DNA from 2 places in the Lottiidibacillus patelloidae genome. Region 2 is predicted to be linked to the other one. Evidence: predicted binding sites of a transcription regulator. Region 2 holds the regulator's gene; the other holds the start of a gene.
The links. Region 2 encodes LexA, which represses DNA repair genes until DNA is damaged. Its sites were predicted from a motif close to CGAACATATGTTCG; they were not measured.

Region 1: CIB95_RS03760 (Y-family DNA polymerase) is a predicted target of LexA. The motif match lies at 1,882-1,895, and genes of this name have one in related genera.

What each region holds. Positions count from the first base shown of each region.
Region 1 covers NZ_NPIA01000001.1:684,804-689,267, forward strand. Annotated here, with positions in the region: gene CIB95_RS03745 (group-specific protein) at 1-13, shown strand, start outside; gene CIB95_RS03750 (NUDIX domain-containing protein) at 74-871, opposite strand; gene CIB95_RS03755 (DeoR/GlpR family DNA-binding transcription regulator) at 901-1,662, opposite strand; gene CIB95_RS03760 (Y-family DNA polymerase) at 2,005-3,219, shown strand; gene CIB95_RS03765 (YolD-like family protein) at 3,234-3,563, shown strand; gene CIB95_RS03770 (hypothetical protein) at 3,592-3,972, opposite strand; gene CIB95_RS03775 (aminoglycoside N(3)-acetyltransferase) at 4,117-4,464, shown strand, end outside.
Region 2 covers NZ_NPIA01000002.1:21,153-25,616, forward strand. Annotated here, with positions in the region: gene CIB95_RS04020 (NAD(P)/FAD-dependent oxidoreductase) at 1-1,215, opposite strand, end outside; gene CIB95_RS04025 (HesB/YadR/YfhF family protein) at 1,394-1,678, opposite strand; gene CIB95_RS04030 (DUF896 domain-containing protein) at 1,816-2,040, opposite strand; gene CIB95_RS04035 (YneB family resolvase-like protein) at 2,092-2,757, opposite strand; gene CIB95_RS04040 (hypothetical protein) at 2,764-2,982, opposite strand; gene lexA (transcriptional repressor LexA) at 3,135-3,761, shown strand; gene glnA (type I glutamate--ammonia ligase) at 3,856-4,464, opposite strand, start outside.

The DNA.
Region 1 (4,464 bases), on a different contig from region 2:
TAGTCAAATATAAAAAAGCTAACAATGGTGAGCTATGATCTGAGTTTGGACTCCAAAAGAGAGGGGCATATCCTTATATGGACGCCCCTCCAATTTCTTTCTTTGCTTCAAATCTACTTATTAGTTCATATGGGCGAACACGAAATGCTTCGTAAGGTAAATAATTTGGTTCCATTGCATCTAACGTTCTATTTCTGAAGTGTGGTCGTGTGATTAGTTCATTTACACGTTCTTTCGTCAAGTCAGTGAAGACTACTTCTGACGTTTCTCCTTCGGCAGTTCGTACTTGGCCTGATACATATTGTCCTCTGAATACAATACATACTATTCCACTTGTAATGTTTTGATAAATTCCTGTTATTCCACTTAACTGAATCGTAATTCCTGTTTCTTCGAGAATTTCTCGATGAATTGCATCTTCTAACGTCTCACCTTCTTCAACTTGACCACCTGGCATTTCCATCGTATTTGCACGATGAATATTTTTGACGAGTAAAACTTCACCAGCTGCATTCGTTATATAGCCACTAACTGAAACGATTTGTTTTGGTGGATGATAAGTTGCAGGAAATGCTGTTGATGATAAGAAATCTTGATTACTCTCTATGTAAAGCTCTCCAAGTTCCTTTCGCTTTTCCTTTGCAGCTTGGTGTAAATCACTTTTTCGAATCATACTCTCGATGTTTTCATAATGCTCTTTACTACGGTATTCCCATATAGCGATAATTTCATCTTTATTTTCAGTTGTCCAACGTCCTACTAATTTTGCCCCATGTCTTAGTTGATTTGGATACAAATATGTATGGAAAAAATCATTAAAGTCATCTAGTTTTTCCGGTCTTATTTTATATGTTTTTCTTCTGTAAATCATTTTTACAAGCTCCTTACCAAGGGGATTTGTTAGTCGGCAACAATAACTTTTGCTCCGTGTGCCTCTAACATTTGAATATCTTCTTTTGTTGTTTCGTTGTCTGTAATAATGACATCTAGTTTTTCGAGAGGGAACATTACTGTAAACATATTTTGACCAATTTTCGTATGTTCTGCTAATGTGACAATTTTTTTCGCGTTACTGTAGACCGTTTTATGGAACAGTGCTACTTCTGGTGTTGCTGTGCTTAGCCCTTTTTCAGACAATCCACCTGCTGTTGCAAAACACAAATCAACAGTAAATTGGCGTGCGAACGCGTTTGCGAGTGCGTCTGTTATATTTCCTGAACCTTTCACTTTTCCACCGATTAAGTATGTTTCAATATGTTCAGCAGCGCGTAATTTATAAGCAATTTCTAGTGAGTTAGTGATGACGGTATAGGAAATATTATTCGGTAAATAGTGAAGCATGGCATAATGAATGCTTGCCCCGCCAAGAAATACGGTGTCACCTTCTCCAATATAAGAGACTGCTTGTTTTGCTATTGCTTGTTGATATTCTGTTCCTTCTCCGTACCTTAAGGATGGCACTAGCGGTAATGCTTGTGCTTGTGTTAAAGGAATTGCACCACCATGTGTTCGCTTTAGAAGTCCTTGATCTTCCATAATCGATAAATCTCTTCGAATGGAGTCAATGGACACTTGGAATTTTTCTGCTAAATCTTTTGCTAAAATACGTCCGTTTTTTTCTACTAATTTTAAAATTTCTTCACGTCTTTCTTCCGAGAACATGTAAAATCACTCCAATTTTTATGAAAATCACCTGTTTCTGCATTTATTATTTCATGTTTATTCACGTTTTGTCAACAAAATTATGCGTGTTTGTGCGTGTTTGTTGTTATTTTGTTCAATTTAGTTAATGTTTATCACTTCGCACCTCGATTTTATTCATGTTTATTCATGTCTTTGCACCTTTCAATTTCCTGTTCCCTAAATTTTCTTATTGTAATACGAACGTATATTCGTGTAAAATGATGAATATACTAAAATGCGAACACAAGTTCTTGTTTTGGAGAGTGATAGCATTTGATTGATTATGAATCATTGCCGAAGAAAACCGTGTTTTGTATTGATATGAAAAGCTTTTATGCGAGCTGCTCTGCAGTCATGCTCGGTCTTGATCCACTTACGTGTTATTTAGCTGTTGTTGGCGATACGGAGCGTCAAGGGAGTATCGTTTTAGCAGCATCGCCAAAACTTAAGCAAGATTTCGGTATTAAAACGGGTAACCGCCTTTTTGAAATACCGAATGACAAACGTATTCATATTGTGAATGCAAAAATGGGCTCATATTTAGAAGTATCCATGGGATTGACGAAACTTTTTCATCGCTATGTTCCGAAAGAATGTATTCATACGTATAGTGTCGATGAAAGTTTTTTGCAAGTGGATGGCACTGAAAAGTTATGGGGGTCTAGTTGGGCGTTAGCGGCACGGATTAAGCGAGAGATGCTGCAAGAGTTTGGCCTTCCTTGTGCAATTGGGATTGGCCCGAATATGCTTATTTCAAAGCTTTGCTTAGACCTTGAAGCTAAAAAGATTGGAATTGCGGAATGGAAATATGAAGATATACCAAGCAAACTTTGGCCTGTTTCTCCCCTAAGTGAAATGTGGGGCATCGGTAAACGTTTAGAACTTACGCTCAAGCGGATGGGAATTGTGTCTGTTGGACAACTGGCGCAAACGCCACTTGCTTTGCTCGAGAAAAAGTTTGGTGTCATGGGAAATCAATTGTATTATCATGCGCATGGTGTTGATTTATCAGATCTTGGTGCGCCATTAATGCAAGGGCAAATTAGTTTTGCCAAAGGGCAAATTCTACTTAGAGATTACGATGACCCAACGGAAGTAAAGCATGTCATTTTAGAAATGTGTGAGGAAGTTGGACGTAGAGCAAGAAAGGCTGGAAAAGCTGGCCGGACGATTAGCTTAGGAATTGGTTACAGCAAAGATGAATCTGGCGGTGGATTTAATCGTTCGAAAACGATGGAGGAGCCGACGAATATTACAATGGACATTTATAAGACTTGTTTGCAGCTATTTCGTACATTTTACGAACATGGAAAAACCGTTCGGCAAATCTCCATTTCTTTATCGAATATTACGAGTGATGAAGAGATGCAACTTAATCTTTTTGATCCAGCACGCCCAAAACGCCAAAAACTAGGTTATACGATGGATGCTATTCGTGATAAATATGGATCAGATAAGTTATTGCGCGGTGTTTCGTATACAAAAGCAGGAACTGCTCGTCATCGCAGTAAACTTGTTGGGGGACATAAGGCGTAGAGGAGAGAGGATAAATGATACGCGACCGTGGAAAAATTAAGTGGACATCACTTATGCTGCCAGAGCATGTGAAAATGCTCCGTGAATGGGCAGAAGAAGATCGATATAAAGCAAAGCCGCAATTAGACGAACAACAGCTTGAAGAGTTGAATGAAACGATCTGTTATGCAATGGAAGCTGGGGATGAACTAGCAATCACCTCCTACATTAATAACGATTACGAAGTGTTAGTTGGGCGGATTCATTACTATGATGACTTCGAAAAAAAATTACGCTTAATCGATGCATTTAATGATGTTCACCACATTTCAGTAAAAAATATTATAGATGCTAGGAAAGCATAGAAAACCCGAAATCAAAGGAGATTTCGGGTTATTTTTTCACGTGATTTGAAATGAAAGTGAGAATTACTAAACAAAGAGATGCAGTGGCTGTTAAGTATACACCTAGTAAATAAGTGAAATTTTGACCGTGCAAAAAGTAAGCAACGAGAAAAAACGATAAAGGGTATACGCCAGAAACAAAAAGTAACCATTTAGAGAGCTGGTTACGTGATCCTTGATACAAAACAAGAAATCCTAAAATAGGAATAATGTAAAAAGCTATTGTAAAAAGTCTCGAATATTCACCAGAAAGGTTTGCTACTTGTACACCACTTAAGCTCCATAAGTCTAACACTTTAATCCAAGGGATAAAAAAGAATGAAATAAGTCCTACTGCACACCAGCTTTCTACTGTTTTAAAAAAGTTCATGTAACCACCCTAACGACATATTATCAATAAATTCGTTGCCCGGTATTGTATAAATAAAGTGTAATAGAAGGTTTGTCTATATGCAACTTTTTCCAAATATATTAAACTAGTAATAGAGACATAAAGCAGGAAGGAAGAATTAGTATGGGAGAAAAACAAGCAGTTGAAAAACAACACATTAATACAATAGAAAGCATCGCAGCTGATTTACAAAAGTTAGGTGTGAAACAAGGAATGAATGTCATTGTTCATTCTTCACTAAGCTCGCTCGGCTGGGTATGCGGTGGACCGGTGGCTGTTATTGAAGCGCTAATGAAAGTGGTAACAGAAGAGGGAATGATTGTTATGCCAAGCCAATCTGCCCACCTTTCAGATCCAGCAAATTGGATGGCTCCTCCAGTGCCAGAAGAATGGTGGGAAACAATTCGTGAAACAATGCCAGCATATGATTCGAAAACAACTCCAACAAGGGGACTAGGGGCTGTGCCAGAG
Region 2 (4,464 bases):
TTCTGTCATTTCAATTAAACTTTTCATCGTATTGTATGGAAGAACAAGCCCTAAATCGCCTGGAACTGCTTCATTAAGTGTCGGCTCTAAAAATCCTTCTTTAATTCTTTTTTCTGTCGATCTTCTTCCTTTTAAAATATCACCATACTTTTGAACAATAACTCCACCACTCGATAAACTATTGGCTAATCGAGACACTTCATGAGCAAACTCGTTCGGTTTATCAAACGGCTCTGAGAAACGATGTGACACTAAAAGGGCAAAGTTCGTATTTCCACTACCTAAATTAGGGTCTTTATACGCATGACCATTCGCAAGCATTATTCCAGAATGGTTTTCAACGACTACATGACCTGAAGGATTACTACAAAATGTTCTTACTTGCGTTCCAACAGATGTATTAAAAATAAATTTGCCTTCATATAAATGTTTGTTTATTTCTTCCATCACAATATTTGATGTTTCTACACGAACACCAATATCAACTTGATTATTAATCATAGAAATTCTTCGCTTTTTTAATAGTGACGCTAACCAAGTAGAACCATCACGTCCAGGAACAATGACAACTTTCTTAGCTGTTAATTCTTCACCATTCTTTAGTACAACACCATTTATCTTGTGTTGCCCATCTATTTTTTCTGTCATTAAATCTTCAACTTCTGTTTTAAAGCGCATTTCAATTTTCTCTTTTAAGTACGTATTGATATCTTTTAAGATCTCAAGATTTTGTTCCGTTCCGAGGTGGCGAACTTGCGCACGCAATAATTTCAGTCCTGCTGCATATCCTCTTCTTTCAATATCACGAACTTCTTCTGTCAAAGGATCTGTAATTGTTTCCGTTGCACCGTGATTTAAGTTTATTTGGTCAACATATTTAATTAAGTCAACAACTTGAGATGACGGTAAATAATCTGTCATCCAACCTCCGAACTCACTTGTAATGTTAAACTTACCATCAGAATAAGCTCCTGCTCCCCCAAATCCATTCGTTATCGAACATGCTGGAAGACATCCTGAAAAGTCTTTCTTTCCAGCTGGCGGTGGACATTTTTGTATTTTTTTCTCTAAAATAGGACAATGTCTTCTATGAATATCATGTCCTTTATCTATTAACAAAATGTTGGCATTTGGCATTTTTAAAGATAATTCATAACAAGTAAAGATTCCCGCTGGGCCTGCTCCAACAACAATTACATCATAGTTCGTTTCCATTCGTACCCCTCCAATAGTTGTACAACTCTTTAAATCTCACATTACAACTATAGCAAAGGAAGACATATCCAGTCAACGAATAATTCGAACGATTTTTAATTAAACTTATTTATTGTTCGTGTTTTAGTTTGTTTTATATATAAGAAACAGAAAAAGGCCAATTTCGGCCTTTTTTTAATTAATCTAAAGATGGAAATTCAGCAATAATAATATCTTTTTCAGGGTCGTAATCTAATGTCATATCCACGACGAACCAATGGTCATTCGGTCTAACAAAAAATACTATTCCATCATAATTTTGAATATAGTCTTCCTCTTCAGGGTTATCTTTTGCTATACCTAAAGAGAACCCACTATCACTAGCTCCTAAATAGCGGACAAACAATCGGATTGAATCTCCTTTTTTTAATCCCATCTCTTCTCTATATAACTCAATAGCTCTTTTAGAAATGGTAAAAGCCAAGCCTTGCACCCCTCTTCTATTTTTTGTTATATAACAGAATACGCAAATAGGATTTGTGTTGTGCAAAAGAAAAAGCCTAATAAACAGCAAATACTGTTTAATAGACTTTTATTCCAATTGAACATGTCCTATGTTCATTAATGAGTGTTTCTAATATTTTTAATTTTTTGAGGTGTTACATCATTACCTTCTTCTTCTTCTACCTTTATAGATTTCAGGTGGTTTTTAAATGATCCACGAAAAGTTTCTAGATATTCTTGGCGCAGATTTTTTTGTTCCTTTTGTTCTTTTAATGTAAGTCCTTCATTTTTTGCTTTATTTGAAAGCTCATTAATTCGAGCAATTTTATCTTTAGAAAGCATAGGATCTACTCCTTTTCAATAGCATAAACACATAATAGCGAAATTTTATTGCTATGACAAGGGGTTCGCTTGGAGATCTCTATCATTAATGTATTGTTGGTATCTCCGATGAACGGTTGCCTTTGAGACATCGTAACCAAATCCTCTTAGTGCCGCTGCTATTTCTGCAAATGTTAACCCTCGTTCACGGAGGCTAACAATTTCATTTATTGGTAATTCTTTTTTCTCTCTTCCTGCATTCGTCCCCTGATTTTTCAAATTGTCATGGGGGTTAAAACCATCCTCTATCGCTTTTTTCACACCACGCCTAATTTTCATATTGTGGAGTTTACGCTGATACTCTTCTACAATACTTACTATTTCCAAAACCATTGAATCAGCTTCGGAAAGCATAAGACCGTCATTACTCGTAACAGTATATATTGAAACTTTATATTTATTTAAAACGTGGAGAATTGCAATTTTTGCATTACCTCTTCCAAGTCTAGTTTCATCTTGTATAAGTAATGTATCCGCTTGTTCTTCTTTAAACAGTTGTAAACATTCGTAAATTCCATCTCGATCTACTTCATAACCACTAGCACGTTCGGAAATAACTTTTACAACTTCAAAGTTATAGTTTTCAGCAAGTTTTCTCAGTTCAAGTTCTTGTCTATGTATTGATGTAGTTTGTTCCTCTTTGTTAGTACTAACTCTACAATAGATAATCGCTTTCATATTTGTTTAATTTCTCTCCGCTTTAACAAAATAAACAGAAGAAGTATCGTAATTTATGCTCTCATTTGAAGAGATTGAATTGTTAGGTGTAACCTTTTCACTATTTGTTACTGTTTCAGAACGATCGACGCTTGAAAACATAATTAATAATACTGTAACTATTAGTAAAATTGGATAAGAGTATGCTGGTTTTTCATATTCATTTTCTTTTACTGTGTTTTCCATATATATTCACCTCGTACAGAATGTATGTTCGCTCTTTAAATATATATTAATACGAACAACTGTTCTTGTCAACAAGAAAAACGAACTTATGTTTGTATTTTAAAAATACGCATGCTATAATTTAGAAAATTACAGAATTTCCGAGGTGGAATATGACGAAACTCTCAAAGCGACAACAAGAAATACTAGAGTACATAAAAGATGAAGTAAGCAAACGTGGATATCCGCCAAGTGTACGAGAAATAGGTGAAGCTGTAGGACTTGCTTCAAGTTCAACAGTCCATGGACACCTTTCACGTCTGGAGAAAAAGGGATATATTCGTAGAGACCCAACAAAACCTCGTGCAATTGAGATTTTAGGGGAAGAAGATCAATTTTCAGCAAGACAGGAAGCTGCTGGGACAGTAAGTGTTCCTATCATAGGTAAAGTAACTGCTGGGCAACCAATCACCGCAATTGAAAATGTCGATGAGTATTTCCCCTTACCAGATTCACTAGTTGGGAATGATAAAGTTTTCATTCTCGTTGTTCAAGGTGATAGTATGATAGATGCTGGTATATTTGATGGGGATAAAGTAATCGTTCGCAGTCAAAGTACAGCTTTGAACGGAGAAATTGTTGTTGCGATGACCGAGGAAGACGAGGCTACTGTTAAACGCTTTTACAAAGAAAAAGATCACTTCCGCTTACAACCGGAAAATGAGGCGCTTGAGCCTATTCTATTAAAGCATGTAACCATTTTAGGAAAAGTTATTGGAGTATTTAGAACTGTCCATTAAACTAGCCTAGCCTTGATCCAGCGCTTGGGTCAAGGTATTTTTTGTTCTAATAAATAAGAAAATCCACCACTTATATAAGTGGTGGATTAATTTTTTAGTAAGTTGTAAGATATTGCTCTCTCTCCCAAGGGTGAACTTGTGTACGGAACATATCCCACTCAATTTCTTTTGCTTCAATAAAGTGTTCAACAGCGTGATCACCTAACGCTTTAGTTATTACTTCGTCTTCTAGGAAACGATCTAAAGCATCTTTTAAAGTCGCTGGTAAGTCAAGGATTCCTGCATCCATACGCTCTTTCTTATTCATAACATAGATGTTACGATCAACTGGCGCTGGAGGAGTCATTTTATTTTTAATACCATCAAGTCCAGCTGCTAAAAGTGCCGCCATTGCTAAGTATGGGTTAGCAGAAGGGTCTACACTTCTAACCTCAACACGAGTACTCATACCACGTGCTGCAGGAATACGGATTAGTGGACTACGGTTTTGCATTGACCATGCAACATAGCAAGGTGCTTCGTATCCTGGTACTAAACGCTTATAAGAGTTAACTGTTGGATTTGCAATAGCTGTAAACCCTCTAGCATGTTTAATGATTCCGGCAATAAAGTTCATTGCTGTTTCACTTAAACCATCTTTTGATTTTTCATCGTAAAATGCATTTTCGCCATCTTTAAATAGAGACATGTTAGCATGCATTCC